3 regions of the Sulfoacidibacillus ferrooxidans genome follow, and region 2 is predicted to be linked to each of the others. Evidence: riboswitches for the same ligand, from Rfam matches in the RefSeq annotation. Region 2 holds a riboswitch; each other region holds the start of a gene.
What was found. A riboswitch is a leader RNA that binds a small molecule or an ion and turns the genes downstream of it on or off. The one in region 2 is predicted to bind cyclic di-AMP.
Positions count from the first base shown of each region.

Region 1: it holds a riboswitch for cyclic di-AMP, as region 2 does, so the genes downstream of both, MM817_RS12835 (hypothetical protein) here and MM817_RS00790 (C40 family peptidase) in region 2, are expected to answer to the same signal.
Region 3: it holds a riboswitch for cyclic di-AMP, as region 2 does, so the genes downstream of both, MM817_RS07435 (APC family permease) here and MM817_RS00790 (C40 family peptidase) in region 2, are expected to answer to the same signal.

Region 1 covers NZ_JALBUF010000011.1:26,774-34,936, forward strand. Annotated here, with positions in the region: gene MM817_RS12815 (YkvI family membrane protein) at 1-962, shown strand, start outside; gene MM817_RS12820 (YitT family protein) at 1,003-1,827, shown strand; gene MM817_RS12825 (DUF1405 domain-containing protein) at 1,804-2,427, opposite strand; gene MM817_RS12830 (creatininase family protein) at 2,492-3,148, opposite strand; gene MM817_RS12835 (hypothetical protein) at 3,245-3,730, opposite strand; cyclic di-AMP (ydaO/yuaA leader) riboswitch at 3,837-3,970, opposite strand; gene MM817_RS12840 (YpiB family protein) at 4,044-4,598, opposite strand; gene MM817_RS12845 (helicase-associated domain-containing protein) at 4,777-6,405, opposite strand; gene MM817_RS12850 (prephenate dehydrogenase) at 6,613-7,737, opposite strand; gene trpA (tryptophan synthase subunit alpha) at 7,778-8,163, opposite strand, start outside.
Region 2 covers NZ_JALBUF010000001.1:128,708-136,870, forward strand. Annotated here, with positions in the region: gene rpsT (30S ribosomal protein S20) at 1-95, shown strand, start outside; gene MM817_RS00760 (small, acid-soluble spore protein, alpha/beta type) at 152-400, opposite strand; gene holA (DNA polymerase III subunit delta) at 416-1,465, opposite strand; gene MM817_RS00770 (NAD(P)/FAD-dependent oxidoreductase) at 1,508-2,689, opposite strand; gene MM817_RS00775 (hypothetical protein) at 2,897-3,082, opposite strand; gene MM817_RS00780 (hypothetical protein) at 3,055-3,243, opposite strand; gene MM817_RS17165 (ComEC/Rec2 family competence protein) at 3,284-4,945, opposite strand; cyclic di-AMP (ydaO/yuaA leader) riboswitch at 5,022-5,158, shown strand; gene MM817_RS00790 (C40 family peptidase) at 5,163-5,843, shown strand; gene MM817_RS00795 (helix-hairpin-helix domain-containing protein) at 5,929-6,600, opposite strand; gene mntR (transcriptional regulator MntR) at 6,803-7,258, shown strand; gene MM817_RS00805 (class I SAM-dependent DNA methyltransferase) at 7,278-8,102, opposite strand; gene rsfS (ribosome silencing factor) at 8,141-8,163, opposite strand, start outside.
Region 3 covers NZ_JALBUF010000003.1:233,315-241,477, forward strand. Annotated here, with positions in the region: gene MM817_RS07425 (HutD/Ves family protein) at 1-428, shown strand, start outside; gene MM817_RS07430 (polysaccharide deacetylase family protein) at 524-1,168, shown strand; gene MM817_RS07435 (APC family permease) at 1,225-2,832, opposite strand; cyclic di-AMP (ydaO/yuaA leader) riboswitch at 2,943-3,089, opposite strand; gene MM817_RS07440 (class III extradiol dioxygenase subunit B-like domain-containing protein) at 3,153-3,959, opposite strand; gene MM817_RS07445 (FUSC family protein) at 4,211-6,346, shown strand; gene MM817_RS07450 (sulfocyanin-like copper-binding protein) at 6,369-8,129, opposite strand.

The DNA of each region.
Region 1 (8,163 bases), on a different contig from region 2:
TCTTTACGCGCTATGGTACCTTTGCTATCATAGGCATCTTGTCCACTACACTTTTATTTTTTATTTTAGGATTGTATGCAATGTCACTCGGGCGCTTACATGGCGTACATACTTTTTCTGAAGTTTCAGATCTCGTTATGACTAAGACAAGCAGCCGTGTGATAAGTTTTTTGTTACTTTTGCTCTTATTTGGTGTCACTATAGCGATGATGGCTGGAAGTGGTGCTTTATTATCTGAACAATTTCACTGGTCATTTGGGATAAGTGCATTACTAACGGGAGTAATTACAGCTCTTACACTATTACTTGGCATTCGTGGTATGATGTCAGTAAACTCCATTATTGTTCCAATCTTAATTACATTTGTCATCTCGTTATTTGCATATGTGTGGTCAACAACTCAAGGAACAGTCATTCACAGTGCTATTCCACTTGTACAAACTCCTAATACCATATGGGCTTTATTGCTGTCTGCATTTACTTATGCCGGATTTAATGTCGGACTCTCGCTAACAGTGCTCGTTCCGCTAGGACAAGTGGCTGATCGCAAAAAAATATTAGTCATAGGAGCATTACTTGGTGCATGTGGGCTTGGTCTTTTATTATTACTTTTGCATCTGTTATTAGTCAGCATATATCCAGCAGGGATTCATTATGAAGTACCCATGGGTTATTTAGCTAAAAGCTTACCGCCTATGATGCGCTATGGTTTTGTCTTTATTTTATGGGCAGAAATATTTTCTACACTACTTGGAAATGTATATGGTATTGCTAGCGAATTATCGCGACATGCAAAACACTCGTATTTTCGTTGGGTCATCGTTATCCTTTTTGCGGCGATGATGGTCTGCCAAGTGGGATTTGCGCGAATCGTGAGTGTAACGTATCCTATTTTCGGATATCTAGGTCTTTTTATTCTCTTTGTCATTCTCCTTAGTGAACGCCGCATAATCAGGTTATAATGATAGCCAAGTGGTGTTTTATATGTGAGGAGTGTGATTTGTGAAACGCAGTTTACCCTATTTGCTCATTATTGTGGGAAGCCTCATTTATTCGGTAGGATTAAATGCATTTATTGTGGGAAATCAGCTGGCAGAAGGTGGGTTTGTCGGGATTTCCATCGTCCTATTGTATAAGTTGTCTATACCCATTGGAGCATCTTTTCTCGTTTTAAACATACCTGTTTTAATCCTGGGATGGCGCTTTTTTGGACGTGAATTCAGTATAAAAACCATCTTAGGTGTTTTAGCCGTATCGCTATTCACCGTCATAACGCAACATTTTGCAGTACATGTGAACGATCGCCTGCTCGCCGCACTCTATGGCGGTGTTATTTGCGGTGCTGGTCTTGGTATTATTTTTCGAAGTGGTGGAACAACGGGTGGCGTTGATATTTTAGCGCGAATTGCGCGGCATTACTTTAACCACTCGATGGGCCGCCTCATGTTTGCTTCTGATGTTGTCGTCATTGCACTTGTTGCCATCGTTATCAATATGGAGACAGCTATGTATTCCCTTGTAGCACTCTATGTAGCTAGCCGCATGATCGATTCAGTGATTGAAGGATTCTCTGCATCGCGAGCAGCTATGATTATTAGTGATCAACCGGAACAGATCGCAGATCGCATTCATAATGACATGGGACGAGGTACAACTCTTCTACATGGTCAAGGCGGTTATACCAGGGATCAAAAATTAGTCGTTTATTGTGTTGTCAGCCGCGATGAAGTGGTGCGTTTACAGCAACTTGTTCACGATGTGGACGATCGAGCATTTGTGGTTTTAAATGATGTAAATGATGTTTTAGGAGAAGGTTTTACGCGATAATTTGGACATTGTGGATGGCCAAAAAACAAACAAAGTAACCACTGATAGTAGCGGCGTGACTACAGTGATCACTGAGAGTAATGAAAATCGCGGTAAATATGGAAATACTCCATACACGTAATCCGCATAGTCGTTGAAAAACAACCATACAAAAGCAGTGGCGATATGTCGTGGTTTATATGTGCAAAGCGGTACAAGCTTCGTAAATACGAGCGCTTCAATTAACATCCCTGCATGTGCAAACCATAAACCTACACCCTCAAGTGGTAAACTATGCAAATAAAAAAAACCATCGGTTAACACAATAACAGCCCATAGACCATATTGAAAGAGTGAAGTAACTCCTAACGCAAATAGAAATGTAATCGCCTCTCTCAATAGATGGGAAGCCGGTGGCCAAAGGATGCCACATATGGCTAAAGTAAAGAACAACGCAGCGACAGGACTATCTGGAACGAAGATTCGCAAATAAAATAAGGTGTGGTCTACCTGTCCACGGTACCACATGAAACCAAACACAGTACCAATAGCATTAAGTGCACCAATACCTTTCCATACAGAGCGCTTATGAAGAATCCTTAGAATCGAATCTACTATCATTTGCACTATAGTCACCCCTGCCCTCTAGTGTTCCAAAGAGGGTAGGGTGTCATGCAGACGTGCATCATGCAAGAGCGATAAATTGACCAACCTTTTCACTTAGTTGCTGCGATAAGTGACCCCACATCATGGATCCTAGCTTAGCATTTGAACCCTGTGCCAGATAGCGCGTGAGGCTAGCTGGATCGCGAACAACCAGATGGTCAGCGAGCGCCATCATGAGCGATGTTTCCCATTCACCAGAAGGATAAAATTCTTTAGAAACATTTTTATATGAAGTAGATGACAATGCCTCTTGTAATTGTCCGTCACGCCACCATATAAAGGACATCATGTCTAATTGACTATCTGCTGTAAGAAGGGTTTGCATCACTAGTTGTTCTTTATAAAGACTATCTGTCAATAGGATCAATCGACGAAATTGAAAATGACGTGTTAATTCATGGATATAACGATGGATGATTTGACTAAAAGCTTCTTTTTGCAACTGAACAACCGCAGTATCATCAAATGTGGTATCAATGGATTGCAAAGGAAGAGTAAGAATTCGATCTCCTTTTGCCATCTCTACCTCGTCGCGTAGCTTCCTTAATATATACCATGTAGTGCCTACAGGTAGATGAGATGGGCGCCATGTCAAGCCACCTACTGTCAATAGCACAGTGTCAAGATGCCGGTAATTTTCTTCGATCTGGCTTAGTGAAAATTCTTCAAAACGCATATCGCTTTCTCCTTCATTCATCATCTCATAAAAAATAGGAGCCTTAATATTGCGCTCCTACCCTTATTCATCTATTAACTTCTGACTAAAGTGCAGTTAAAATCTAGCCTCACCGAAAGTTGCCGATTGGTTAACAAAATAACCTGGTAAATCAAGAGCCCGATCATCCTCTAAGCGTTTCATGCCAAGATCATGTAGAGTTTGACGAATCCCTTGGTGTATAGCTTGCTCCATCTCAGGTGAATAGCGATCGTTCATAGAAAGAGCCTCTCGAATACCTTGGCTAACTGAACGTGTCACATACGAGACATCAAGTCCTGCACAGACCAGACCATGCAGTACACCGCGTGTGGTTTCAGATACGGCAAAACTGTGCAAAGGAACTAAGCTAGAAAGAACGCCCATAATAGCGTGTTGCGCGATAGAGGAAATCTCTCGTACTACATCTTCTGCCCTTGACATTGTATTGCAATACATAGTCACTTCGTGAGTAACAACAGAGCAAATACAAGTTTCTGAAGATGTTCCTTCTAGTTCAATGCCGTGCCTTACACCTTCTTGAATGTCATGTAATAAAGTCATGTCAATCTCCCCTTTTCGTATTTACACGCATAAACAAAACAAAAACCGTGACGATCAATCGGTCACGGAAGCGCGAGTAAAAAGGAAGTGGTTATCGGCATAACCATCCACCTCTCTTTCCGCTTACGAGGTTAGCTGTCGGATTCGGGCTGAGAGCCGCCCTACGAATCAAAAGATTCGATTCACCCCAAGAAACTGGTTCCCCCGCTTCCGAAGTTCGGAATTGAGCGCTACAATATGAAACTGAAAAAGAATACTACATTTCATATCATACATCTCTTTTAGTTAAACGACAATGGGTAATTGAGTCTCGTTAATGAACATTGCAGACAATCGCTTGATAGTTTGCACTTAGTTTCATAAATGTTTCACGATCACCTTCATCCAAAGCCTGATCAATCGCAATCTTCAATTGTTTCGTATAATGGATGTTTTCAATGTGATCTAGCAATAAGTCTACTTGCAATTCCATTAGAATATCTGTGGGTGTTGTTTTTCGAACTGGCTCCTGAACAGATTCTATTACTTGTAGATAGTGTACACAATCACTCCGTTGACGATAATAGAGTGTGATATACACATCTTCTTCTGGATGACTATGAACATCAAGAAAAGCCTTTTCTACGTCAGATGTCACACGTTTATTTTTATAAAATTTAAATCCTGTCATTTGTACGCAAGTTGTCGACATCAACAATGATTTGTGAACATTTTTAAATTGTTCAGTAAAATGAACTTTGGCAAGTAGCTGATCATTAGATGCCAAATATTGAAGTAGCCATTCTGCTTCAGGGTTACGCAATTCATATCGTTCTAAAAACCATTTGATGAATTGCTTTTTATCTGCGACCGTTATCACACTTTTCATGATGGTTCGCCTCCCGTTGACCTTCCCACAATAAGCATAAGAGTTTGAATGTTTACTTCTTTATATTGTTGTATTCGCCAATGCCTTGTCGCTTTCCTGCAATGTGCTTATAAACGAAAAAAAATGCCGATGGTATGGCATTTTTTAGAATATAAAAGTTAAAATACACTATTAATAGCTAACGACTTCTTTTTTTTACTATTTGCTCCATTTCCGGAGGATAAGACACCAGATATCCAAGTTTCAATAGTAAGGCAAGTAAGTCAGGAGCATCGTCTGGTAAAAAAGCTAAATGATGCTCACTTAACCGCTGTGGCATCCTCTTTGCAATAGGTTGAAGTTGCTCAATGGTGTTTGACACCAATGGATCATGACATGAGATTACGCACGATATGTGAAGCTTAACCTTTCCATACTCCTGACACCAATCACGTATGGAGCGCTGCACATTTGCAGGGATCTCAGCACCGCTAATTGTGCGAAGAAATTCATACATTTTCTCCATATCCCAACCACTTAGCAGGGCGTGATAAATACTCTCTCGCGTAAGTCGATATACGTTCATACGATCTCGACTAATTGGTTCCGCAATTTTCTGCAGTTCAAAAGCGTATGTGCTATCAGCCTCTTTGGGTACTAAAATATCAAAAGTAGGTTCAATAACTGCTTTTTTGAGAATAAAAGATTCTTCACCTGAGAGTCCATCATCTAGTATGTCGGAAGAATGCACAAAGCGTTCGCCTAGAGGCGTTAATTGGTATAAAAGATCTTGAGAAAGATCACGACCCTCTGCAAGAAATCCAAGATATACAAGCATTTGTAAGATGCGTTGTCGATAAACAATCTCTTTTGACTCATAATAAAAGTTATCAATAAAATGCAAAAGTTCATCCTCAAGTGATTGTTTAAATACCCATGCTTTGGATGAAAATTTAGCAATTCTCGATACAATCCGTCCAAGCGTTGGTATTGATATGCGGTATGTCCGCATATAAAACTGAAATAACTTCTTTGCACGGCTTTCTTCTGATTCCGTCATATAAATACCACTTTTAACTTCATCTATGATAAGAGAACCTGAGTCGTCTTCAATAATGCATCCTTCTTCATATAGGTGATCATAAATCATAGCAAAACGATCTGGATAATCATGAAATCTACGCCCATATCCAAAGCGAAATCCAACATGCACAGAGAGTGGTTCTTCTTGCACTTCAAATAACTGAAAAATTTGCATTTGTTGGCGTTTAAAAATGACACCTTCTTGAGTCAGCTTTACTTCGTGTCGTGCTAGAAACAGCAAAAAGGTAACAGCGTCACGTGCAAGAGTACCTTGATCTGTTCGTATCCATTTAGGTTCATACATACTCGTCTGAACAGATTGGCGCAACTGCTGCGTTTCATAATGTACAATATATTTTAATATCTCTGTTGGACAACGATATGTTCTCTGTGAGGGAGTTCCTGTTTCAAAGAGAATGCCCTCTTCAAGTAGCTCATTTAAAATCATAGATACTGAAGTTTGTTCATTTTTTGTAGTTGCCGACCGTTGTCTTCTCAATATCGTGAGTAGCTCGGATTTTGCAAATTGGTTTCTCCCTTCTAACGCAATCTCTTCGAGAGCTTGGCGAAGAATGGGAGATAAAGTAGCCATTCTTTCAATTACATACTGTGGATCACTAAATCGGTTTAATATTTCTTGAAGTAACGTGTTTTTAGAATATAGAGGACATGCTATCGTGTGACGAATAGCAATTTTACGCAGATTCCCGATGTCACTTTGATTAAGACATTCTACAAGTCGCATAGGATCACCTCAATAGGTTTTGCTCCTGACGAATTGTATTATGTGTATATTTTTATATAATATACATTTTATTCATAAAAAGGACTCGCATAATCGTTCACGCGAGCCAAAAGAGAGATGATAGGAGTGGAGAGAAACTACATTACACATCCTTATTTATCATACTCGACAGATTTACAAGAAGTCAACAGGACAAAGAATACGTTTTCATTGTTGTGCAATCACATGATAATTATTTTGTTGCAGCATAAGAAAAGCTCTATCAGCAAAGTCAGATGTATCAAATTGAAGCAACAACTGTCCATCGTCACCTTCACGACTTTCTAAAATACCAATATTGCGAATGCTAATAGAGGATTCTCCTAATAATGTAGTGATTTGGCCGATGAGACCAGGAACATCCTTTACAACGACCATGACTGAGTATACCGCGCGTATTGCGCCTGTTGATTTTACAGGCAATGCATCGCGAAAGTCGCGTGATTTTGCAAACAAGGATTCAATACTTACAGGTTCACGCTTTTTAATCATGTCAGTTAAAGATTGTATATTTTCAATCCACTCTTCTAATAAAGGTACAATCTCTTTGTGATTCTCTAGACATGTATCTCTCCACAATTTCGGATCACTTGATGCAATGCGCGTAATGTCACGAAATCCCCCAGCTGCTAATTCGATGTAAAGCGGCTCACTGACCGCTCGCTTTTCTACTTGATTGACTAGTAAGGAAGCAATGATATGTGGAACGTGACTAATAGCCGCAACAACGCGATCATGTGTTTCTGGTGTTAATATTTTTATTCGTGCACCTGTAGCTTGTAAAAGAGCCATTAACTCATGTAGGCGTTCAGTAGAAGTCGCTGATGACGGCGTGAGCACGTAGACTGCATTTTCCAGCAACAACGCATTTGCGGCAGTAATGCCTGACTTTTCGGAACCTGCCATCGGATGGCCTCCAATGAAAGCTGCTCTTGTAAATTTGTGATCAGCAATGTCAACCATCGTTGATTTAATTCCTGCGACGTCGGTGATGATCGCCCGATCACCTAATGTATCTTCTAATGTAGCAATCTTCTCGATCATGGCCTGAGTGACTGATATGGGGGTAGCTATTACGATGAGATCTGCTTGAGATACACCAAGTTGTACATCTGTTGTTGCTTCATCCACAACGCCAAGCTGTACAGCCATATCGAGAATGGTATCATCAATATCCACACCTATACTATGTTCAATCTGTCCAGTGGCTTTTAACGCTAGGGCTACGGATCCCCCAATCAATCCGCACCCAATCAGACATAGTCGTTTAAATGGTCGTGTTGATTCTAGCAAGTATGACTGCTCCTTTTTACACTGCATGCATATACTCGCATCATACTGCGTGTGTTCCCGCAAGGGATAGCGTGCGAGCAAATGCTATGAGATCATTAAATATCTGTTTTGCTAATTCACTATCGTGTTGTAAAAGTGCCTGATCAATATCTGCACACCGTCTGACAAGTGCACTACCAACAATGACAGCATCAGCGTATGCTGATAGTGTTCGTATGTGTTCGGGTCGACTCACACCAAAACCAACAGCCACAGGAACAGGACTCTCTTCTTTTACTGCAAGTACAAACTGCTCAAGTTCATCAGAAAATGCACTACGCTCCCCTGTAACGCCAAGGGAAGAAACACAATAAGCAAAACCTGTAGCACTTGATGCGATTTTTTTTATGCGATCGTGACTTGTTAAAGCAAGTAGTGGGATAAATG
Region 2 (8,163 bases):
AGGCTGCGACAAAAGGAATTGTTCATCGTAACTACGCTGCACGTAAAAAGTCTCGTCTCACAAAGCGCTTACACAAAGTCAATCAAGCAATGTAAGACAACCTGGCTAGACAAAAGAGGCGAAAGGAGATCGCCTCTTTTTATTTCTATCCCTACTGGTTTTTATGACTTTGTTGCTCTTGTTGTAGGTGTTGTTCTGCAAGGGACACTAAACGCTTCATCATCTCACCACCGATAGCTCCACCGCGTTTGCCTGCCTCGTAGGTTGTCGTTTCACTTTGGCCAATAGGCTCTTGTATAGGATTCAAAGCGCTCCCTTGCAACGAATCCTTCATGACGTCTTTTTTCAATTGCTTCATTGCAGCTCTCGCTTCAGGGATTACTAACCGATTATTTCCCATAATAATGCCCCCAATTTATGCAGTTGACGTAGCTAGATGACGTAAAAACAACAAGTCTAGTGCTACATGCTCCGCCAAACCACCGGACTTTACCTGATACTCCAATAAAGCAATAGCTTCTATCTCCTGTTTGGCCGTATCAGCCGAGATGACTCGAGCTTGTTCCCGTGCTACTTTTAATGCATAAGGATGCACACCCAGTTTTACCGCAAGATCTTGATCTCGTCCCGCTCCTAAGTGCATAGATTCACTCACCCTTGCAATTAGGCGATACTGTCTAACCAAAAGCGCCAGAAAAGCAAATAACGATCGATCTTCTAATTTGTTATATAATGAAGATGAAAGTGCATATCTGCCTTCGATAAAATGACGAACCACTTCGAAGACGTCTACCTGTTTTGAATCCCCCACTAAATCATTCACTTCTTCCGTACTAAGTGACGTGCGATCGCCAGCATACGTTTCCATTTTTTCAAACTCTTTTGCAAGTAATCCAAGTGAATGCCCAGTTTTAGCAATGACTAACTCGATTTGCGAAGAGGTGAGTAACGAACGTCCCCCTAACAATAATCGGGCTAGTTCTACCCATTCTTTTGACGTATGTTTTCTCGTATCAATCGTCGTAATTTGTTTTGAGGCTCGCAATTTTTTTGTGAGTTTCTTACGCTCATCCAATTTTTCTGCTGCAGTCAACAAAATTAATGGCGCTTCCAGCGGATGCTCCATCAACCATTCGATCACTTCAATGAGGTGCGTATCGTCACCTTTCGTTTTGTATGTCGTAGTTAATACATCAAAATCACTACATAATGCCACAAAACGCGATCCAAACAACCCACCATCAGTCAATTCAGAGACAATCTGAGCTAGCGGTTCCGTTTGCAGTGAGTATTTAACCACATCTACCTGCTCGGAGTCCGTAGGCTGACCCTGTTGCATGGCCTCTCTACACGTTTTTGCAAACCACTGTGAAGTAAAACCATCTGCTTCACCTAGTAAAACGTAGACTCCCCCGTAAACACCTTTACGCACTGTCTGCAATGCTTCATAAAACGAACTCTCCACAGGCAATTTTCTCCTCACAACAGCCGCGGTTCGGACCGCGAATTAATATTCTCGAACAAGCGGTTTACGATTGCGTGACACCATGCGCATACCACCTAGTTGCCATAAATATTTAACCTTAGTCAGCTCTTTTGCAAGTCCAGCTGGTGCCCCAGAGGTCTGCACACCACCCACTAATCCAACACCCACATCGCGTCCAAGTGATGCTAAAGTACCCAATATCTTAGGTTCAAATGGTTTCATTGTTGTTTGATTGCTATGAGCCAAAACATTTTGGGCTACAGTCACACCCATCTGCGTAGCCAACTGTGCAGTAGGTGGAAGTGGCCTGCCGGCCGAGATAAAAGAAGCATTGTCACCAATAATAAAGATGTGTTCATCATCCACAGACTGCAAATACTCATTGACTTTGGCACGGCCACGACCATCACAAGTAAATCCGGCATCTTGTAAGAGCGGATTTGCGCGTACCCCACCTGTCCACACAATCGTCTTAGCCTCTACAATTTCACCTGACTCCAAGTATACCGCATCTTGCATAACCTGAGTAATCTTCGTATTTGTACGAATACGCACGCCTTTTGATTCAAGGACACTTTGCGCTTTATGTTGTAGATTTTCCGAAAGGGCAGGTAAAATAGCTGGTGCCGCTTCTACATTTTGTACTTCAAAAAGGTGGTTTGGAATACCCAGACGGTTGCATAAACCTGGCAACCAATCGATAAGTTCGCCTACAAATTCTATTCCTGTTAACCCTGCACCGCCTACAACGATTCGCAATCTACTTTGATCGCGATCATCGCGATACGCTTTTACTTGTTGTTCGATATGGGTGCGGATCTGTCTTGCCGTTTCAAGAGAACGAAGTTGCATGCTATATTGTGAAAGACCTGGAATACCAAAAAACTCTGGTGCACTTCCTAATCCAATAATGGCATAATCATAAGGATATTCGTCATGTTTCCCTATTACTTTTCGTTGCGTACGATCTATGGAAACTACTTCATCCTTGATGATAGTTGAAAGCCGTTGCCTAAAAATCTCACTTAATTCCACTTTATAATCATCAATTTGATGACGGCCACCTGCTGCTTCATGCAACCATGTAATAAACTGATGATACGAATGTTTATTGACTAAAGTAAATGGTTGCAAAGCTTTTTCAAATTGTAATCCTGCCATCACCCCACCATATCCTGCCCCTACAATAACAATTGACGCCATAGATATCGCTCCTCACTTACGTGATCTACACCCGATCTTGCTATAGTGTTCACAGAAAAGAAAAGGCACATTCTCATGACTAGAGAACATGCACGGTTGGATCTGGAGCTATGATCTTTGAATCTGGATGACGTGTTGTAAGTATCGTAACCTGCCATATTGTTGTACAAAGTAACGCAATTACGGTAAAATACATGATTTGCTTAGTCATGAACGCTCGTCAACAAGTGATATCACTTCTGTTGTAGATAGTGGGATGTGTATGTGACAACTAGGACATACTGTATAGAGCATCGTGGTTTCAGATCCTGTAAATAAGACCTGTTCTGCATCCAACGGCCAGTCATGAAGACACGCCATACAAGTTAACGACAGAGTTGGCGCGAACTCCACTGTAAAGCCTCCTCACGTTCTTTGAGGTATTTAGCTACTTCTGATGTCGTCTCAAGAACAGCAGTTAAAGTTTTAAAACTCGGTTCATCGCGAAAATAAAATGCATCTGAAATTAATTTTTCTGCAAGCAATTCTAAGTCAGGTGCTTCTGTAAAAATCATTTCATCACCTTCCCCATTTTGTAAGTCATAGATCGAACACCTATACAAAGTATTTGCTGACTTTGCCAAAAATATACCGAGTGACACTATAAAAAGGAAACAAAATCGCAGTATAATACATCATCAGTATCCATATGGGCGGTTTTGTAAAATGAAGTGAGAGAGGGTACGCCCGCATAGCAAGTATTTGTGTACTCAATATATGCGCAACTTGTGCTATCTCAGGTTCTATAGGCACCATCATACGCGGATCGATACAGGCGATCGTACATAATACAAATGAGATAGGTATTACCCACTCCAATAGGGGATACAAAAAAAGATTAATTAACAATGAAAAATACGGTAATTGCCCAAATTCCTCCGCAACAAGCGGCATGATACCGATTTGTCCAGCGATCCCTCGACTAACGACATGTCGCACAGAAGGCCATGTAATCACACGACCGATGTATATATGGACCTTTCTTGGCAGTAGCGCTAGTGTCGTGGCTGCACCGTAGGATAATACGACACCTGGATCAACCAACAAATGTGGCTCTATGAGCGTAATCCAGACGAGTGACACCGCATTTGCAGTGAAACGATCATAAGGTCTTTTCATTGCAACAGCTGAAAGTTCGTATCCATAAACAATCCCAGCGCGCACAGCAGGTGGTGCAAATCCTGTGCAAAACACGAGCATGACCGTACTACATATTGCAATTGGATACCACCATGCAGAGATTTTTAGCCATTTCTGCAACCTGGTTACTACAGGAGCTATCGTCATTCGAATCGTAGCTCCCGATGCTACAAAAGCGTGTATAATACCAAGTGATGTGAAGACTTGCAACACTTGCCGATTCATTTCTGTGCGGTCCCCAATGGCAAAGGATAATAAAAAAGTGCTTGCAACTTGTCCATAACTAGCATCCACACGAGACTTAATCCATCCCAGCAATTGACCCTGTAATGCATCCACATCCCAAAATGGCCGTGCACCACCTCTCATCAAGGATACGCTGTATTGCGATGAATCTCCGAGTAGCATGATCCCCTTACGCAAAAGTGCTATAGCAAATGGTCCCTTTGGCACTCGTTTCACTCGCATAAAAAGACTGATCACTGCCCCTGCATGTAGCTCGTTGATCTGTGAATAATACTCTGCAATGGTATGACTTTGTGATACTCCACCAGGAGTTGCATGACGACGAATAGACCCATCATATATTTGCACCCACACGATCGGTTGATTGGGTAGCTGTTGTAAACCAGACATTGTATACACTGCCAACACTCTGCACGGCATCTGTAATGATTTTGGAGTGCTTTCAATTTCCCCTACAATGCTAACTACAGCATTAATCTCACCTGTGTGACTAGCTGCGAGAGTTAGCAGGGAATACGCAGCTATACGACGGGAACTTTGCTCATCATGAGCTGTAGCCGTTCCTATTGCCATACATAAAAGAAGCGCTACACATAGTAAGAGTGTAGGTCCTAAGCTCCATTGTCTCCATACAATCAGTAGCTTGCTTATCTTACGTGTATATATAGTTACCACATTCCCTTTGTTCATGAAAAGTACACTAATTTGCAACAAAAGCACCATGCTTATACCAATTAAAACACTCATATAAACCATAAAATCCCTATCCCACACATCCAACAAAGCACCCAGACAAAATGCCAAACTGAGATACGCGATGATCCGATACACACGAATCTCTCCTAAACTTATAAAATCTCAAATTTACTGTTGTCACACTATGTCGTAACTGATAGAATTATAGCCAAGAGTGATATTGCCGAATCCGGTGACTCTGACCGGTACGGGGGACGCAACACCGCGGGGTGAATCTGAAGCTTTCAGAGGGGCAACCTTTCAGCCCTAACCCGTCAACTAACCTCGAAGGCAGACGAAAGGGGCCTATTCTTTGCGCATATCCACATGGGTTGCGTCCCTATCTATTATTGGGACGGCAGCTGCAACTTTGTTGTTGGCAAATCCCGCCTTTGCATCTACCAGTTCAGTGATTATGAAAGCTGGTGTGCAAGGTCCGGCAGTAGCCACATTAAAGACTGATTTAAAAGTTCTTCACGATTACCCTAAGTCAGTCAAAGTAACAGATTATTACGGGCCCCGTACTGCACATGCTGTCATTGAGTTCAAAAAAGAAAGAAAACTCGGATCAAATGACGCTGTAACGTATTCTGTTTTTGATGACATCAAGTCTGATGCTGCACATACGCTTGGTGAGCAAATTGTACAAAAAGCACTTACGTATTTAGGCGACCCTTATGTGTGGGGTGGTACTAGTCCTTCTGGCTTCGATTGCTCAGGTTTTGCACAATATGTGTATAAACAATTCGGCATGGATATTCCGCGCACAGCGGCAGCGCAAGCAACTGTTGGTACATATGTCGCTAAAGAAGACTTACAACCTGGCGATCTCGTATTTTTCCATACGATGGGATATGGGATTTCTCATGTAGGTATCTATATGGGAAACGGTTTGTTTGTTGATGCAGCAAGTACAGATGTAGAGATAGACAATATTAACAACCCCTATTACTGGAGTAGTCGATATGTTACTGCAAGAAGCTTGTTAAACTAACTTGCATATTGACTACCTACACTAAACAAATCAATAAACCTTTGAGGATGCACGTACTTTATGTACTGTGCATCCTTTTATCTCATTATAAAGTCACATAAGGCAGTATTTTAGCCAATAACCTTGGACCAATACCCTGAACTGATTGCAACTGCATAAGAGACGAAAACGCGCCATGAATAGCTTTATACGTTAAGATATTTTCTGCCTTTTTCTTTCCTATTCCCGGTATTTCCATCAACGTGGCTAAGCTCGCCTGATTGAGCTGAATGCGTTCTCCCGGTTGTAATTTACCATTTCGATGCCTACTTCTTTTTGTATCCGTACTTTGTAAAGAATTCGTTGCTACTGTCCCTGTTGTTAATAAAGCAGATGTTCCCCCATTACTTGCCACCTGACTTACATTTGGAACGACGATCTGCATACCATCCTCTACGATAGCTGCTAAATTAATTGCATAGAGATCTGCAGAATTTGTTGGACCGCCCGCTACCTTTAATGCCGCACTTACACGCGCATCAAGTGGCAGCTTATAGAGACCGGGATGACGTACTGCACCGACTACATACACTGTCATCACATCAGGTGATGTAGTCACTGTGACCAAAGGTACACTCTGTTTGTGTTCATAAGGGGTACTCATGGTGACTGATGCAGTTTGTCCGTGTGGCATAAAAAAATATAATCCCCAAGCAATAACGAGAATTCCCCCAAATAAATACACAATCACGCGTTTGCCAATACCGGCACTATGCACAATCCCACCTCCACTTGCGTATACTTCATAACATCCTGTTCGCAAGAAGAAGCAAAATTCCTTTTTACTAAATGCTATCATCCAAAATCGTAAGTTAAAGCCTTTCTATGAACCATAGCTGCAACTGATTGCGCATGATTTATGCAATCTCAGAGCATTTGTAGTACAATAATGCAGAATCTCAGTGAAAGTGGGCGACTGCATGCTTACGCCTAGCATGGAAGACTATTTAGAAAAAATCTATGAACTGATGAAGGACAAGGGGTATGCTCGAGTTTCAGATATTGCCACTTCTCTCGCCGTACAACCTTCCTCAGTGACAAAAATGATTCAAAAACTAGACGAATACGAATACGTGACTTATGAAAAGTATCGCGGAATCATTCTCACTAAATCCGGAGAACAGATGGGGCGAGCAATGAAACAACGCCACTCCATGCTTGCAGAGTTACTGCGCATGCTCGGTATTACGGAAGAAACGATTCAGGTAGATGTCGAGGGGATTGAGCATCATGTGAGTCCACAAACCGTAAAAGCATTAACGAACCTCGTCAACTTTTTTGAGTGTCATCCAGAGTATGTAACCGCATTAGCTCATCACACTCATAAAACAACGCACGCAAAAAAAGATACTCCTGACACAAGCGCAGAGATATAATCTGCTCTCATGTCAGGAGTTACCGATGGGCAAAAAACACAAAACGCTCGGCTTGATAAAGAGAAAGCTGTTTTTCTAATTGCTGTACTTGCGCATATTGCTCTTCTTCAGTCCACTTTGCAAATTGAACGACATCCACAGGTACACAGTCCACGTCTAGTTTCCCATCAGCACCTACATGGACACTTTGAAAGCCTGCCTTAGACAGTCCCCCAAATACTTCCCACAACTGATATGCACGCTGCTCGTGATGCTCATCTATGCGTTCATATAAGCCGTTTTGTACCCATCCAAAGAGCGTCACTTCATAGCTTACTATGAGGCTCTCAGGATCTACTGACGTCACCATCAACGTGGCATGTTTATCAGTCACATCGTAATGGACTTGATTGCCAAGCACATGCAGGACTTTATACGGGCTGTGCATATCAAAGAGAAAATGCCCATTTTCTGGTAAAGAGCGCGCAACTGCAGCAAAAGATTGAATTAACTCTTCTTCAATGACCATGTAATTAAACACATCACAAAAAGAAACACATAGATCTGCTTGCACCTGAACTGGCAGACGTGCGGCTGTCGATTGAACAAATGACACACGATTACTATATGCACTTAATTTTTCCTGCGCGATAGCCAACATGTGCTCAGAAGGATCCACCCCAATGACAGTACGCGACCGACGCAATAGATGCGGGATCATAACACCGGTACCACATCCTAGATCCATCACGCGTGTACATGGGGCTCCCGCGTAAGTTACTGCTTGCTCAAAAAGTTGTACAAATTGATCATATGGGATATCTTTCATCACCACATCATACACATGTGAAAATCCTTCGTACACTTTCTTGCAACTCCTTTATCAACGCCACCGCATGCCCATTAAACAGACATCGACAAGCGAG
Region 3 (8,163 bases), on a different contig from region 2:
CACATGAACATCATCACCACAAACATTTGACGCCGTTCGCACAAGATGAGTTTGACGGATCGTGGACTACGCATAGTAAAGGACAAGCTCGCGACTTCAATTTGATGATGTCATCAAATTGTTTCGGTAGACTAGCCGCTCTGGATCTACAGAAAAATCCACAGACAGTACACTTATCAGATGATCAACATCGTTCGTATGGAATACGGACAGATGCATTTTTCTGCGTCCATGACGCTGCTTCTGTTTCCGTGAGTGGAATATCTACACCACAACTACCCATAGCTACTCAACATTTTCAATTAGAAAAAAATGATACTCTTCTCATTACACAAAATATCAATCGTCGTTCACACGTACATACTGTGCGCTTACATGCTCTAGAACCATCTTTTTCGACGATCATCCATGCCACCATGTATTACTAACTGCTTTCTTGTACAAAGAAATTCATAAAAAGCGTGAACACGGGGAAATGTATGTAGTGATATGCTGATTCTAGCCAGAAAGGTGTTATGAATGGATGCGGTATGTTACTACTACATGTGTCTTTATTCTTGCGGTTTTTATGTTCTTAACACCTTTTAGCAGTGCTAAAACACAGGTAAAACCGCTCTATGTAACTTTTGACGATGGTCCTTCTTTACAATACACCCCTCCTATTTTAGATATTCTGCGTAAAGAACATTGCAAAGCTACTTTTTTTATTTTAGGCTATCGTGCACTTGAATGCCCACCCATCATTCGACGTGAAATTCGGGAAGGTCATCAGATAGGAAGTCATGGATATGACCACCAGAATCTTGCCCTCGCCAATGCAACGACGATTCAAGAACAAATACGTAAAGCAGATGATGCAATTATTCGCGCAGGCGGTATCCGTCCTCTCTATTATCGACCACCTTATGGAGCGCTCGATTCACAAAAAAACGCCATCATTCAACAATGTGGTCATCCCATTAAACGTTGGGATGTAGATTCATTAGATTGGAAAGCCACAACAAAAGAATCGATTATCTCTCTCGTAGAAAAACAAGTAAAACCAGGTTCAGTCATCCTATTTCACGATGGCATTACACAAAGTCAGTTCACCGCACTTGCACTTCCCATTATTATTCGCGATTTGCGTAAACAAGGATTTGTCTTTCGTGTTCTTCCTCCTAGATAGGCTACGGCGTACCCATTGTGATCAATACGCCGTAGTCTTGTCTATTTGATGCTATGTTACAGTAATGCCGTGCGCTCTTGACGCGATTGTTCAACCGCTTCTAGAGCCTCTTCTACGTCTTTTGTACGATACCCACTCTGTACGCCAACGTAAAAAAATACAAGTGAAGTCATGGCGACAATCACCATGTCCCATGGATAAGCAATCCAATTTTTCAACTCGCCAAGTTTAGTTGATCCAGCATATGAAAAGAAAAGCATGACAAGTAAATATAGAATTAGCCAAATCCCACTTTTGAACGATTGACCACTTGGACGTTCGATTTCACTTGGCAGCAACAATGAAAAAATCCCATACAAAATGATGCCAATAAGAAGTGCAATCAATAGCTTAGAATCAATGGCCCAACCAGTCCAATAAATGATTAACGATCCAATAACAAAGGCAAGCGGAGAAATAATACTCGCTCCTGCTAGGCGGTATGGCCTGATTGCATCACTTGCTGTTTTACGCAGCACAGTAAGTGATACCGGTCCAATGATATACGTAAAGACTGTTGCAGATGACACTAATCCGACTAGAGATTGCCATGAGGGAAATGGTAACAAGAAAATTAATCCTAAAATAAAAGCTGAAATAAGCGCTACATATGGTACACCTGTGCGTTGATCAACCTTTGCTAAAGCACGTGGAAAGTACCCGTTATTAGCCAATGCATATAAAACTCTTGTCGTAGAGGCAATGTAAACATTCCCAGTTCCTGCAGGTGAAATAATGGCATCTGCATATAACAGAACTGCCATCCACCCTAAATTTAAGCTGACAGCCAATTGTGCAAATGGTGCGTTAAATGACACGCTTGGCCATCCATGAGAAAGTGCTGACGGACTAACACCGGCAACAAAGACTAATTGTAAGAGAACATACAAAACGACTCCAACAACAATAGAAATGAGTAACGCAAGAGGTACATCTCGTTGCGGATTACGTGCTTCCCCAGCTAAATCAAGCGCTTGGCGAAATCCTAAATAAGCGAACACGACTCCTGATGTTGCTACCGCAACTAAAATACCAGAGCTACCTTCAGGAGCAAACCCACCAGCAGAAGTAAGGTTACCCCAATGCAATCCTGTAAACAAAAAGATAATAATTGTTAGCGTTGGCATGATAAATTTCACAAAGGTAATCGTTGTATTGACCTTTGCAAAGTAACGCACACCAAAATAGTTCACTAAGAAAAATCCAAACATTAAAATGGCCGCACAGGTAAGACCAAAACCTGTCAAGAGATTGGTATGCGAGTTCCAAAGTTGTGGAAACCAATGCGATGCATATTGCATCACACCTTCCGCCTCCACTGCTGGCACAGAGGAATAGGCAATCCACGCCGCCCACCCCATGATAAAACTTGTTACGTGTCCATGGCTATAATGAGGATAACGCACAATTGAACCAGACTCCGGGAGCATACCCCCTAACTCAGAATATACCAATCCTATAAAGAGAACTGCAATTCCCCCAATGATCCAAGACACAATCGAAGCAGGTCCAGCATCTTGGGCCGCATAGAGTGCCCCAAACAACCATCCAGAGCCGATAATTCCTCCTACAGAAGCCATCGTTAAGTCAAGAAATGATAGATCTTTTTTTAATCCAGTATGCATTCTCGAGACTGCCCCCTTTTTTAAAACGTGTGAAAATAACCACATGGCACCCGTGGTTTGAATTCAGATCATGAGGTAAACAAGTCATCGGAATATGTAGAATGGCGATGACATTCCTACTATTCGCCTACGAGGTTAGCTGACGGGTTCGGCGAGCCATTCGCCTAAGAGAGGATTGTGGGCACAACCCTCTCTACTCACCCCAGAATCGTGGTTCCCCCGTTTCGTTTACAAAACGAATTCGGCCCTTATAAAAATGTCACAGTGGACATTAGGAAGTTAGCTATCAAAAGTAAGTATAGCACAAATCATTGTTAATCTTAATGAAACGCACAACACATGAGGCCAAAGTAAGTGGGCACTTCATAGGAAAGGAACTCTACCTTGCGCTCATTGGGAGCGATCGCCCCAGCTAGCATTAATGCTTGCCAAATACCGTCTGGTTTAGCATGTTCAATAAACTCAGGCTCAAACTGCATCATTCCCTCCAAATGTGCAGTGTGTAAAAGTGTAACTACTTGCTCATCCAATTGTCTTGCCGCTTCATGAAATCCATACGGTCCTGTTTCGTCATGAGCGTGAGACCAATCGCAACTAGCAATAAGACCAACACGTTTACCAGACTGTGCAACAGCTTCAGCCATTGCAGATCCAAATAGTAAGTGATCTTCAAAACTAAGTGATCGCGATGGAGTAATCACGACAATAGACGTTTCTGGCATGAAATAAAGTGGTACTACGACACCCCAGTCTAGTGGCATACAGGATAACGGTCCTTCACTCGTAGCAAAGCCTAAAGTAGCTACCGGAAGTCCTTTTTTCTTTGCATGATCTGCGATAGCGCCTGCAAGCATCCGATCTACTTTTCTGTCCATGGATATCTTTGCTCCGTAATCCTCCATTTCGCCAAACATATGTTCACAATTAACTATGGCAAATTGTTCATCAATCCGTGTACCATGTGGTGTAAGTACAATGATCGTATCCGGGTTGGACTGTTTCATCGAGGCGCCTAAACTCTCCATACTAAGACGCGTTTTTTTCATGAGTTCCGGGTACGGCTTAGCCAATTCCTCAATGATTTCTGATCCATGAGGGGTGATACAAGCAAAAACAAATGGATTCAAATAGACTCTCTCCCCTGTTCTAATGGTTTTTTATCCATCTTATCTACCTAAGAGTACACGATTGCATAAGAAGCCTCAACCGTCCGTTTTACAACTATCCAATGTAAGCATACTAGACTGCACTACATGACAGACATAGCTTTGTTTTGTATACTAAGCACACGCATGACAATGTCTTATGATAAGTAGAATGATCATGATAGAGGACTGAGCGATCTCGCACCGGTTGTATACCAAAGGATGATTAACCATTGAAAAAGAAAAAAAGAATGAGCTACATAAACTCGTTACTTCGGTTAGACATGGGACAAATCACATGGCGTCAGGCATTGCGCAATGCTTTAGGAATCTCGCTGCCTCTCATCGCAGGAGTGCTATGTGGGCATATCCTTTACGGACTAGGGGGGGCGGTAGGTGCTCTCGTAGCAGGTTTTGCATCCATGACAGGCACCTATCGCAAACGTCTGCGCACGATGCTATTAACAGCTGTTTGGATGAGCGTGGCCACATTTATTGGTGCGGCCACAGGCAATATTTTATGGTTTGCAGTATTTGTCATGATGATCAGTGGATTCATCGCTGGATTATTAGTCGCTGTAAGTCCTGAAGCTGCACAAATTGGGCTGCTCTCTACAAACTCCCTCATTCTGATTGCAAACTTTCCCGAAACACCACTGCATGCATTCTATCAAGGACTACTTGTAGCAGCAGGAGCGCTGATCCAAATCATCCTTATGATGATTGATAATGCAGTGCGTCCATCTCCAACTGAAGCTTCTGACGTAGCTACTGTCTTTAAGGCATTATCCGCCTATGCCAAAGCTCGTACACGCGATGCAGATGTACTTGTTGCAAGGTCATTCCTCATAGCCAATTCATCATTAAAAGATTCTTCTCTGAAAACAAGTTATTGGTATCACTTGTCTCATCTTCTAGATATAGCAGAACGCTTACGCCTCGATATTGTAGCTTTAGATGGAGCTTTTTTTATGCATAGAGAACATGGCACCCATGCCGAACGTGTAAGTCATATTGAACTCTACCAACATCTTATTCGCACTGTTTTGCAGCAGGTGAGTGAGATTCTTGCAAAAGTCAGCCCCATTATCAAGAAGAATGCACTCGTTGATCCGTCTTTTGCGGACTCTGTATCTCAGTTACAAAAGCTTATTTCCACTACTATGATCTCTACGCTAGACCATGAGGATCGAGCACAAGAACTAAAAGAACGTCTAAACGACCTCATAAGCCGTTTACTTGACATGAGTAACTTTATTACTTCCGGTCAACCTTCACTTGAGATAACAATGACAACAAAAGAAATGCCTACACTGAGAAGGTCTACTTTATCTGTCATCCATGACGTGTCCTCTACTTTAAAAGCCAATGTAACACTGCGCTCATCTGCTTTTCGACATGCCATCAGACTTTCAGGAACACTTACAGTAGCTGTATTGCTTTACCGTTTCTTACACTTACCGCGCGGTTACTGGATCCCACTAACCGCTCTCATTATTTTAAAGCCTGATTTTTTCACAACGTTTAGTCGAGGATCTGCAAGGATTCTCGGCACTCTTTTAGGTGTAGCTTTCACAACTCTATTCATGATATTTATTCCTGACTCTCACCATCTACTTGGACTTTCACTTGTCGTACTTTTTGCGTGGGCACTCTATACGACCATTAATTTCAACTATACAATTTATACCACTTTATTAACGGCTGAAGTAGTTGTACTGCTATCATTTTTCGAACAAAGCGCACCACTTGCTACGGCAATGGATCGTCTGATCGATACAGCAATTGGCGGCATATTAGCATTTGTTGCATATGCAATATGGCCGACATGGCAACGAAGAAATGTTCCGGAAAGTTTTAACCGGCTCATTGTTGCAGAACAGAAATACTTTCATGCAGTATTTCATCTCGATTCTAATACATCGAAGTACCGCAAAAATACACGTTTAGCCCGCACGAATACGGTAACCGTTGTAGAACAAGCACTGGCAGAACCAGTGCAACTCAAACTACCTGTTGTCAATATCATGGGGCTTCTCACTGGATTACATCGTTTTGCAGACACACTAGTTGCCTTAGAAGCAAATTCTGATACGATACTGGCACCATATATAGAGCAACCTGATGTACAACATTTTATTGCGGCTACTGAAGCCGCATTAAATAGCTTGGAACAATTATTGGTCGCACGAATGATAGCTACAACAAACACACAATTCAATACTATAGAGACCTCTGTACAGTTGAAAGAAATAGAAGATGCTATACATGTCCATACGAACCATATACCACCTGCACTAGAAGAGATATTTGTTAGACTTGCAAGTAACATTGGCACTATGAATCGCATGCTAAGTTCTATCGAATAGTAGCATGCGATTCATATGGACATTATTTAGCTGTAATATAAGGGCTTTTGGCAGACGCTGAAACGTCGAAACCATCCCACATGCCAGAATCTTCTTGACCATCAGAGACAGCAGATACCACTCCATACTTTCCAGTGTGTATTGCCTTAAACTGAAAATCTTGTTCTTGTCCATATGGTATTCCTACTGTGGGATTCACAGTTGATGCTCCTTTAAATGCAGGAGTAAAAGCGCCTGCTTGAATTTCACGAAAGGGTACGATCATCGCGCTATTATAGACTAAGGATTGTTCATTCTTAAACAGGACAAAAACAGTCCACCCCACCGGGACAACAATTGTCATATATCCATTGGCATATCCATCAAAGTCAATATCACCAAGTGCCGTTTGAGTAGCGATTAACAGGATATGCACTTGTTTTTTTCTAGCGTCAATCGTCATCCACTTTTTTGTCAATCCGCGATTAGAAAAGTGATCTCTTTGATTAGCATATTGTTCAATGTTTTTCAGTGTGGTATCACCTTGTGCGGGAATATCATACAGATGAAGACTCACGATTAACATCATGGTAGCTAGTGCACTATAGAGTAACGGAGCCCTGCGAACAACAGGTGCAAGAGACTTCTCTACTTTTGCTAAAAATGTTTTTAACCAAAGAAAAATAGCTGGTATATCCACACTATCCTGTACCCACAACGATGCAATGATCAGGGCGAAGATTGGAGAAGTGTTAGGATCAGTACCTACACCGCCCACAACACCAAAATCTTGTCCTACCCACCACGTAAATAAAAGCCAGGTAAAAGTAAGGATCATTGTAAATCGTTTAGCGATTTTAAACCAAAATATAACCGCAAGTAACAACATCACGAATGAAAAAATGCCATTCCATAGCACCGCTGCTTGCGTCGCAATCGAAGAAATCGATTGAATTGGCACTTGAAGAATAGCTGGTTGTGGCGTAGAGATCGAGTTTTCAAATAGCGAGGATATACCATTTGCATTCCAAAAGCCATCAGAAGGAACTATTTGCCATAAAGCACAAATAAACCAAAAAAGTGATACAAACGCTCGTTCTACTCTCCCCATTTTGCCTGTTATCCACAACTTCATTGGCATTAGAAGAAAAATAGCAGAAACAACATAGAGAGTAACTGAACCAGGACTCCCTGTAATAAAGGATGGATTCCCTGTTAGAATGCCTCCTAGCCCTTCACCAAAAATCCAGACAAGCAATCCCCAGAAAATTGAGATCCATAAACCTGCTTTCCCAAGCCACTTATCTTTACCCACAAAGAGCAGGACAGCAATAGCTAACTGAATAATTGCCGCAAATACTGCCGATAGTAACTGATGATCAGTCCATAACTGAATTCCTTGGCCCATCATCCGTAAGTAAAATGCAGGTTGTCCTGCTAAGACTGGTGCCAACACCATATCCACAAACATACTACTAGCCATCGGTGGTTGAATTTGTAATAGCCCATCAATAAACCAAAGTGCGGCTAATCCATACCATAAAAAAGATCTACCCAGTAAATACACATGCACTTTCTTAGATCGTTGCTCCTCTAGCATCCCATGTTCATTCGCTGTATTGAGAGCGGAAAACGAATTTTTCAATTCAATGGTGTTCTGCTCTACTATGCGTGCCTTCCTTAGACCAACCATATAGACGATGGATACAATCATTAAAATGAGAAATCCAACCGTAGCGAGTAATAATGAATAAAATTGCTCAACCGTATGTACGCTTAAATATTTCAATAAATAATATGGCATAACTAATCCTCCGATAATAGATCCTTATTACGCT